Regions from separate parts of the Agrobacterium bohemicum genome, predicted to be linked through region 1. Evidence: predicted binding sites of a transcription regulator. Region 1 holds the regulator's gene; each other region holds the start of a gene.
The links. Region 1 encodes LexA, which represses DNA repair genes until DNA is damaged. Its sites were predicted from a motif close to TGTTCNNNNTGTGTTCNG; they were not measured.

Region 1 (3,282 bases):
GCTGTAGACGATGCAAAAGAAATTACAATGACAGCGCCCACTCAATGTGCCGGTTTTAGATAAAGGCCGATTGGGGCCAAAACCGGTCAGGCGGCTTTGGCGATGTCGTCGAAGGCCAACAGCTTCTCAAGAAGCTTCGGCATATCCTTCAAGTGAACCATGTTGGGTCCATCTGACGGAGCGTTGTCCGGATCTTCGTGCGTTTCAACAAAAAGACCCGCGATACCGACCGCGACAGCCGCCCGGGACAGCGTTTCCACGAACTCACGCTGACCACCGGTCGACCCACCCTGCCCGCCCGGTTGCTGTACGGAGTGGGTCGCATCAAAAACGACGGGCGCGCCAAGCGATGCCATGATTGGAAGTGAACGCATGTCGGACACGAGTGTGTTGTAACCGAAGGACGCGCCACGTTCACACAGGAGAACGTTCGGGTTTCCGCTTTCATTCAGCTTCGCCAGCACGTTCTTCATGTCCCATGGCGCCAGAAACTGGCCTTTTTTGACGTTTATGACGCGACCGGTTTTCGCGGCCGCGACAAGGAGGTCAGTCTGACGACTGAGGAAAGCCGGAATCTGTAGAATATCAACCACCGGCGCAACGATGCCGCACTGCTCTTCCGTATGAATGTCCGACAGCACGGGAAAACCAAACTGCGTCTTCAGCTCAGCAAAAATCTCCAACGCCTTATCGATGCCGATGCCGCGTTGGCCGGAAAGCGACGTACGATTGGCCTTATCGAAAGACGATTTGTAGACTAGCCCGATCCCAAGCCTGCTGCATAGTTCCGCGAGCGTTTCTGCAATCATGAACGCGTGGTCGCGGCTCTCCATCTGACACGGTCCGGCGATCAGCGAGAAACGTTCGGTATTGGCAAACGACACCGCCTTGGAGCCCTGCCCCGCCACAACTTTCAGATTGTTCGTCACACTCATCGTCTTCCCTCAGCATATAGCGGACGGTCTCGATGGCGTGCCACCGAAATAATCCCAAATCTGTATTGGGCATGCACTTAGCAGCAAGCTGTGCCGGAGTCACTGTCGAGGATATTCATGACGACTCCGGAATACGAATTTAATCATCCGAAAACGCTTAAATGAATTTGACGGAATTTTAAGGGATTGCAGAACACATATGGAACATATAGTGTTCGTTCTGTATTTGTTTCACGAATCTCCGCCTCGAATCTCCAAGGGTGTTTCTTCATGCTCACGCGCAAACAGCAGGAATTGCTTTTATTCATTCATGAGAGAATGAAGGAGTCTGGCGTGCCTCCATCTTTCGATGAAATGAAGGATGCACTCGACCTAGCTTCGAAGTCAGGCATCCATCGGTTGATCACCGCCTTGGAAGAACGTGGTTTTATTCGCCGGCTACCGAATAGAGCCCGCGCATTGGAAGTTATCAAACTTCCCGAATCATACTCTCCTCGAGCTAAACCGCAGCGTGGCTTTTCTCCGAGCGTTATCGAAGGTAGTCTGGGCAAGTCGAAGCCAGCGGAGCCAATAGCGCGTCCCGTTGCCACCAACGACAGCCTGTCCAATGCCGTGAGTGTCCCTGTGATGGGCAGAATCGCTGCTGGCGTGCCTATTTCTGCGATCCAGAACAACACCCACGACGTTGTCGTTCCGATGGATATGCTGGGCTCGGGCGAACATTATGCACTGGAAGTCAAAGGCGATTCGATGATCGAAGCCGGGATTTTCGACGGCGATACCGTTATCATTCGCGACGTAAACACCGCAAATCCGGGCGATATCGTCGTCGCTCTGGTCGACGATGAAGAAGCGACCTTAAAGCGGTTTCGGCGCAAAGGTGCATCTATCGCACTAGAGGCTGCAAACCCTGCCTACGAGACCCGCATTTTCGGGCCTGACAGAGTAAAAATTCAAGGCAAACTCGTTGGACTGATCCGCCGGTACCATTAAGAGTGTAAAGGCAAGCTTGAGCCTGATTTGCCCTTTTTTAACTTCAATCGAGCGGCTCCGTTTATCGTCATTATGATTAGGCGCCCAGCGACGGGTCGTGGCCGCGTTCAGCAATTCATTACAGCAACAAAACTTCTTTTTTTGTCTTCGGCGGCCTCCAACTTGTTATCCGGGTAATCATTTTTTAGATTGGCGACTGGAGTTCGATGGTCTTTGCCGAATTGGCAAGATGATTGGTAGCCCTCGCTTAATTGACTCTTTTGAAATTTGCTTTGAGTACAACCGAGGCTGTCCATCAAATAGTTTGATAAGCGTCATCGTCTCGACCGTCTGGATCATGCGGTATTCTCGCGCTAGGCATGCTGGGTAACGAGGGGAAATGCCATGTATGATCTTTATATAGCCAATAAGAATTATTCTTCGTGGTCGCTGCGACCTTGGGTTTTGATGAAAGAACTTGGGATTGCGTTTGACGAAAAGCTCGTGAAGTTTGGAACATCGAACGACAATTTTCTGGATTTCTCTCCTACAGGCAAGGTTCCATGTCTTGTCGAAGATGACCTAACTGTTTGGGATACGCTCGCAATCGCAGAATATTTGGCAGAACGCCACGATGGTGTATGGGCATCCGACGTCAAAGCGCGCGCATGGTCTCGCTCGGCCTCTGCCGAAATGCACTCCGGCTTTCAGAGCCTGCGCAATGAACACCCGATGACCGTCGGCTTGCGTATTCGTCCATCGGCAATCAATGAGCCTTTAATGAAGGACATTTTACGTATCGATGCGTTGTGGCGGCAAGGTCTGTCCTCGTTTGGAGGCCCATTTCTGGCGGGAGAGAAATTCACCGCTGTTGATGCGTTTTATTGCCCGGTCGCGTTCCGTTTCCAAACCTATAACACGCCGCTGTCGGTGGAAGCAGACGCCTATAAAAACCGGCTACTTTCACTACCTGCGATGCAGGAATGGCAAGACGCAGCCTTGCTGGAAACATGGCGGGATGCTGGCCACGAAGCTGAGGCCGGGGCAGTCGGAGAGTGGACGGAAGATCTGCGCGCAGAATAACGCAGAGGCGAACGCAGCTTTTTAGCATGGGTTACGGAAGACGGTGTCGACTGCGGCACGTAGCAGTTACACCCCCCCGTTTCTCCGTCAACGCGCTAAGGTTGGCGAGACAACATCTGCTCAATGTGAGCTGGAAGCTTTTGAGTGAACTCTCTGCTGCGCCAGTCGTAGCTGCGATGCATGCTCCATGAGCGGTTCTGACCATGCATCGCAGCACTTGCCCTCGCAACGGGTTCACCTTTGAAACCAAGCCAGATTTCCATGGAGCCGGTGCGTCGCAATGTTTCTTGAG
Region 2 (3,282 bases), on a different contig from region 1:
CTGGAAAGATGCCGACATGGAGAAAATCGCGTGACCATGCTGGATGGCGACGATGCGCCGTGTATTGAAGCTTGCCCCGTCGCGGATGCGGTCGACCTGATAGATGATCGGCACCAGGGGATCGCCTGGGCGCATGAAATAGGCGTGCAGGGAATGGACGAAACGGTCGTCTTGCACGGTGCGTTGCGCGGCCATCAGCGCCTGGGCGATGACCTGACCACCGAAAACACGCTGCCAGCCAACCTGTGGGCTTGTGCCGCGAAACAGGTTTTCCTCGAGCTTTTCGAGATCGAGCGTGGAAATCAGTTTTTCCATCGGCGCTGTATTTTCGAGAGGGCGCGACATTTTCGACATGCTCCGGCTGTAGGAAGACCTTTGGTGATGGTCTATAGTGGAGCTGTGAGATTCACAAGAATGCGGGAGAAGTCATGATGTTGGATGTGGTTGTTGCAGGCGGCGGATATGTCGGACTTGGCGTTGCTGTCGCCATCAAGCAGGGCGCGCCACATCTGAATGTCGAGGTCATCGAGGCTGCCCCTGATAATGTCTGGAAGAAGGACATGCGGGCGTCCGCGATCATCGCCGCGGCATCGCGGATGCTGGATGTTTTCGGCATATGGACCGAGTTGTTGCCGGAAGCGCAGGCGATCAACAAGATGATCGTAACGGATTCCAAGACCTCCGACCCGGTCCGCCCGGTGTTTCTGACCTTCGATGGCGACGTGGCAGACGGCCAGCCTTTTGCGCATATGGTGTCCAATGTCGCCATGGTGGGGGCGTTGCGCGGGCTGTGCGAACGGCTGGGCGTGACCATCCGCCATGGCCTGAGTGTTTCCGGCTTCGAGGCCGGACATCGCAGCAATCTTATCACGCTGTCCGACGGCTCCACGTTCGAGACACGGCTGCTGGTGGCTTGCGATGGTGTCCGCTCGGCGCTTCGCGATATGGCCGGCATCAAGACGGTACATTGGGCCTACGATCAATCCGGCATCGTCACGACGGTGGAACATGAGCGCCCGCATAATGGCTGCGCCGAAGAGCACTTCCTGCCGTCCGGCCCCTTTGCCATTCTGCCCTTGAAGGGCAATCGTTCGTCGCTGGTGTGGACGGAGCGCACTGCTGACGCCGATCAATTGGTGGCAGCAGACGATCTGGTGTTCGAGGAAGAGCTGGAACGCCGCTTCGGCCACAAGCTTGGCCCTATCAGGCCGGTTGGCCCACGGCGGGCTTTTCCGCTGGGTCTGACGCTGGCCCGCGCTTTCGTGGCACCGCGTCTTGCGCTGGCAGGTGATGCGGCGCACGGCATTCACCCGATTTCGGGCCAGGGGCTCAATCTCGGCTTCAAGGATGTGGCAGCCCTTGCTGAAACGATTGTCGAGGCAGATCGTCTGGGCCTCGATATCGGCTCGCTGAACGTGCTGGAGCGTTACCAGTCATGGCGGCGGTTCGATACGGTGCGCATGGGCATTACCACCGATGTGCTGAACCGGTTGTTTTCCAACGATGTCGGACCCATTCGTGTTGCGCGTGACTTCGGCCTGGGGATCGTGGACCGGATTCCGGGTCTCAAATCCTATTTCATCGGACAGGCGGCAGGCACCACCGACAAAGGCGGGCCGCGATTGTTGGCCGGTCAGCCGCTTTAATCCAGATATGTCGATTCAGGATTTGGTGGTAACAACCTTCGTGCAGACCAGATGTTGCCGTGAACAAAAGCTGAATCCACAACCTTAGCGATTCGTCTCTGATTCGTTCACAAGATGTTCCAGTCGCATTAAAACAGGCAAAACCCTTGGCCGATGCGCCTTTCGCGTGTTCCCTCCTTGCCTTTGACCTTCACGATTGCCATGTGTGGTGACAAGAGGCGGACGGAACGTTTCCGAATGGTTCTAAAACAGCAGTTCAGTCGATCTTACGGATAATACGTTGAATTCTCGCCCCATGATCTTGAGCGGCCGCGGTGTTACGGCCGTTCTTGGACCCACCAATACCGGCAAGACGCATTATGCCATCGAGCGCATGGTTGCCTATGGAAGCGGCGTGATCGGCCTGCCGTTGCGGCTGCTTGCCCGTGAAGTCTATACGCGGCTGGTGGAAAAGGTCGGTGCGCCCAACGTGGCGCTGATTACCGGTGAAGAAAAAATCACTCCGCCCAAGGCACCCTATTCAGTCTGCACGGTCGAGGCGATGCCGCGTGAAACCACGGCGGCCTTTGTGGCTATCGATGAGGTGCAACTGGCCGGAGACCTCGAGCGCGGCCATATCTTTACCGATCGCATCCTGCATCTTCGTGGTCGTGAGCAAACGCTGCTGCTGGGCGCTGGCACCATGCGACCTATTCTGGAAAAGCTTTTGCCGGGTATTGTCGTGGTGGAGCGGCCCCGGCTTTCGCAATTATTCTACGCCGGACAGAAGAAAATCACCCGCCTGCCGCAGCGCACGGCCATCGTCGCGTTTTCCGCCGACGAGGTCTATGCCATTGCCGAACTGGTGCGCCGCCAGCGTGGCGGGGCGGCTGTGGTGCTGGGTGCGCTTTCCCCCAGAACACGCAATGCACAGGTCGGTCTCTATCAGTCCGGTGACGTCGAATATCTGGTCGCGACCGATGCCATCGGCATGGGTCTCAACCTCGATGTCGATCATGTTGCCTTTGCGCAGGACCGCAAGTTCGATGGTTATCAGTTCCGCAATCTGAATGCCGGCGAGATGGGGCAGATTGCCGGTCGTGCCGGTCGCCACCTTCGCGATGGTACGTTCGGGGTGACGGGTCAGGTCGATCCCTTCGATGACGAGCTCGTGCACCGGGTCGAATCACATCAGTTCGATTCGGTCAAAGTGCTGCAATGGCGCACCAAGAACTTCGATTATTCATCTATTGGAAATTTGCGGGCGAGCCTCGATACGCCTCCAACCATTCAGGGATTGACGCGCGCATTGCCCGCAATCGACCAGCAGGCGCTGGAACATCTTGCGCGTTATCCTGAAATCGTGGACATAACCACCAATGCTGCGCGCGTGGAAAAACTGTGGGAGGCCTGTGCCTTACCGGATTTTCGCCGCATCGCGCCGGCACAGCATGCCGACTTGATTTCGACCCTCTACTTCGACCTCGTCAAACGTGGAGCCGTTAATGAGGATTTCATGGCCGAACAGGTGCGGCGGGCGGACCGCACCGACGGAGAGATCGATACGCTATCTGCAAGGATTGCGCAGATCAGAACATGGACGTATGTATCAAACCGCCCAGGATGGCTTGCCGATCCGACACACTGGCAAGAAAAG
Region 3 (3,282 bases), on a different contig from region 1:
CGGAATGGAATGCCTGCCGGTTGCCATCCATCTTGAGAAAAACCTGCCCGTTTCATCGGGTATCGGCGGCGGGTCGGCGGATGCGGCAGCCACCTTGCGCGGCCTGTGCCGCCACTGGGAACTCGCACTAGCGCCCGCCAAACTCGCCGAGATCGCCCTTAAACTGGGTGCAGACGTGCCGATGTGCCTTGCCAGCCAACCGCTGATGGCGCGTGGTATTGGCGAAGACATCGAGATGATTGATAATATGCCCGTGCTGAACCTTGTTCTCGTCAATCCGTTGAAGGCTGTGTCGACGCCGGAGATTTTCAGGCGCCTGGCAAACAAGAACAATCCTCCTCTCGGGCAGCGGGGCGATGAACCATGGATGGCCTTCATCGGCAAAAGCCGCAATGATCTCGAGCCGCCGGCGCGGGCGGTTTTGACAGAGATCGGCGAGGCTTCCACCCTGCTGTCAGAGGCCGGCGCGGAACTGGTTCGCATGTCCGGTTCCGGTGCGACCTGTTTTGGGCTTTTCGACACGATGGAAAATGCGCAATCTGCCGCTGCCCGCCTTCGCCAACAGCGTCCCGGCTGGTATGTTCAGGCAACAAAAACCATAGATGGGCTGCCAAGATGAATGCTGAGCGAACCTTTATTCCCGTCGGCATTGCGGTTCTGACCGTCTCCGACACGCGCACGCTGGCGGACGACAAATCGGGCGATACACTCGTCGCTCGCATTGCCGATGCTGGTCATCTTTTGGTGGACCGCGCCATCGTGGCAGATGACAAGGCAGCCATTCAGGCACAGGTGCAGGGCTGGACGCTGTCCGAGGAGATAGACGTCGTTATCACCACCGGCGGCACGGGTTTTACCGGACGGGATGTGACGCCGGACGCGCTGGAGCCTTTGTTCGAGAAACGGATGGACGGCTTTTCTGCCGTTTTTCACCGCATCTCCTATGACAAGATCAACACGTCCACCATCCAGTCGCGGGCGACGGCTGGGCTTATCAACTCCACCTTCATCTTCGTGCTGCCCGGCTCTCCCGGCGCCTGCAAGGATGCGTGGGATGGAATCCTGAAGGCGCAGCTGGATTACCGACACATGCCCTGCAATTTCGTGGAAATCATGCCGCGTCTGGATGAGCACTTGAAGCGCGGCAAGGCGCAGGGGTGACTAGCGCGCCGCGCGCAGCACCCATGAGGGTATGAGCTCTGCACTCAGCCGACGGGTTTTCTGTGATTTGGGGAAATGATCGAGCGGCATGCTTGATCTGGCGACCGACAGCGCTTCCTGCTTGGTCAGCAACAGGCCATATTCCAGCGGCGGTCTGCGCCGGATGAAACGCGACAGAAACGATGGGCGGTAGTGGCGCGAGGGAGCAAAACGTGCCGGCATCTTGCTCAGCGCCGTATATTCGCTGATGTCAGCGATCCAGCCGCTTTGCGGGCGGCTGCCCGGCTCCATCATCAATATCCACTCGCCGCGTGCCGAGCCGATAATATCCCTGATGTCCCATTCCGTATGAAACCGGCAGCCCGCGGCCTCGGCCACACGCTCCGAGCCGTCGCTGGAGGCGTGATCCAACACGATGACGTCACTGATCAGCCCCTCCACGGCACCTGAAACGAGCGTGGAAAGGGTATGAGCAAGCTCCGGCTCCTGATCCCGGCATTCCATGATGACTGTCAGCATATGTCTATCAGCGTGTGATCCCTCATGATGGATAAAATAGCAAAGCCCGCGCAGCCACAACATTTCATCGATAAAATTTCTACCGCAACGCAAAAGAAATTGCTATCACCCGTTTTATCATTTTGTTCTTGTATTGTTCTCATTCGTGGTTTAAGAATCGGTGCATCCACCAAGCCGGTTCATACCGGTCAGGAGCATCCAGATGAGACAACATGTGCTTTCCGGGCAGGCTGCATTCCAGCCGGGCCACACGCCAGATATTGCCAATGCGCTGGCCGATGCATCCGGCCTGCGGATCGAGATCGACCGCCGTCGTGGGCGTGGTGCGGGCATCAATCCCGGTGGGCGTTTCGAGACGTTGCAGCACGAGCCTGTCGACGATGGCTGGCAGATCATCGAGGAATTGCCGGAGTTCCGCACCGAGGTTCAGGTGGAAAAACCGCGAAGCATCATTACCCGCAACGATTCGCCGGATATCCCCTTCGACCGATCCATCAATCCCTATCGCGGCTGTGAGCATGGCTGCATCTATTGTTTCGCAAGGCCAACCCACAGCTATATGGGGCTTTCAGCAGGTCTGGATTTCGAGGCCAAGCTGTTTGCCAAGCCCGATGCCGCAAAGCTTCTGGAACGGGAACTGGCCAAGCCGGGATACAAGGCGCGGGTGATCGCCATCGGCACCAATACCGACCCCTACCAGCCGATCGAGCGGGAATGGCGCATCATGCGCCAAATCCTCGAAGTGTTGGCCAAGGCCGAGCACCCTGTCGCCATCGTCACCAAGTCCGGCTTGATCACCCGCGACATCGACATTCTGGGTCCTATGGCGGCCAAGGGTCTGGTGAAAGTCGGTATATCGGTGACGACACTCGACCGGAAGCTGGCGCGCAGCATGGAACCGCGCGCGGCAACACCCACCAAGCGGCTGGAGGCAATAAAGACGCTGACGGATGCAGGCATTCCAACTGCGGTGATGATGGCACCCGTCATTCCTGCGCTGAACGACCATGAAATCGAGCGGGTGCTGGAGGCCGGAAAGGCAGCGGGGGCGACCGAGGCATCTTATGTCCTGCTTCGCCTGCCGCTGGAAGTCAGCCCGTTGTTTCGGGAATGGCTGCTGCGCAACTACCCGCATCGTTACCAGCATGTCATGTCGCTGGTGCGTTCCATGCGGGATGGCAAGGATTACGATGCTGAATTTGGCAAGCGTATGAAGGGGGCAGGTCCTTACGCCTGGCAGATTGGCCGCCGCTTCGAGATGGCGACCAAGAGGCTTGGCCTGATCCGACGCGGCATTCAGCTTCGCGACGATCTGTTCATAGCGCCAGGAGGTGCAGGCGTGCAGCTCTCACTTCTGTAGCACACGGGCGTGCCGTCGTTCGACTGAACGATCGCGACACACGTGAAGACAAAATTGCATCACGCCATTGGCCTGATGCGCGAGAATATCCGTAGCGTCTATGCCCTGCGCTACGGGTTATGCCCCCGGTAATCTGCCGCTTCGCATGCGTTCAGCTCTTTTGCCCCAATTGAAAGAGCTCAGAGGTCATGAGACCTCGTGTTAACAGCCACCGCCCCTTGGCTGTTGCAAACACGCTGCGA

Region 2: ATO67_RS06695 (helicase-related protein) is a predicted target of LexA. The motif match lies at 1,751-1,768, and genes of this name have one in related genera.
Region 3: ATO67_RS10845 (PA0069 family radical SAM protein) is a predicted target of LexA. The motif match lies at 1,804-1,821, and genes of this name have one in related genera.

Annotation. Positions count from the first base shown of each region.
Region 1 is NZ_KQ961023.1:239,755-243,036, forward strand. Features, by position in the region: gene kdsA (3-deoxy-8-phosphooctulonate synthase) at 87-935, opposite strand; gene lexA (transcriptional repressor LexA) at 1,206-1,928, shown strand; gene ATO67_RS01165 (glutathione S-transferase family protein) at 2,313-2,990, shown strand; gene ATO67_RS01170 (ComEC/Rec2 family competence protein) at 3,086-3,282, opposite strand, start outside.
Region 2 is NZ_KQ961025.1:232,168-235,449, reverse strand. Features, by position in the region: gene tesB (acyl-CoA thioesterase II) at 1-345, opposite strand, end outside; gene ATO67_RS06700 (ubiquinone biosynthesis hydroxylase) at 405-1,646, shown strand; gene ATO67_RS06695 (helicase-related protein) at 1,942-3,282, shown strand, end outside.
Region 3 is NZ_KQ961028.1:11,218-14,499, forward strand. Features, by position in the region: gene ATO67_RS10830 (4-(cytidine 5'-diphospho)-2-C-methyl-D-erythritol kinase) at 1-619, shown strand, start outside; gene moaB (molybdenum cofactor biosynthesis protein B) at 616-1,161, shown strand; gene ATO67_RS10840 (glycosyltransferase family protein) at 1,162-1,680, opposite strand; gene ATO67_RS10845 (PA0069 family radical SAM protein) at 1,883-3,040, shown strand.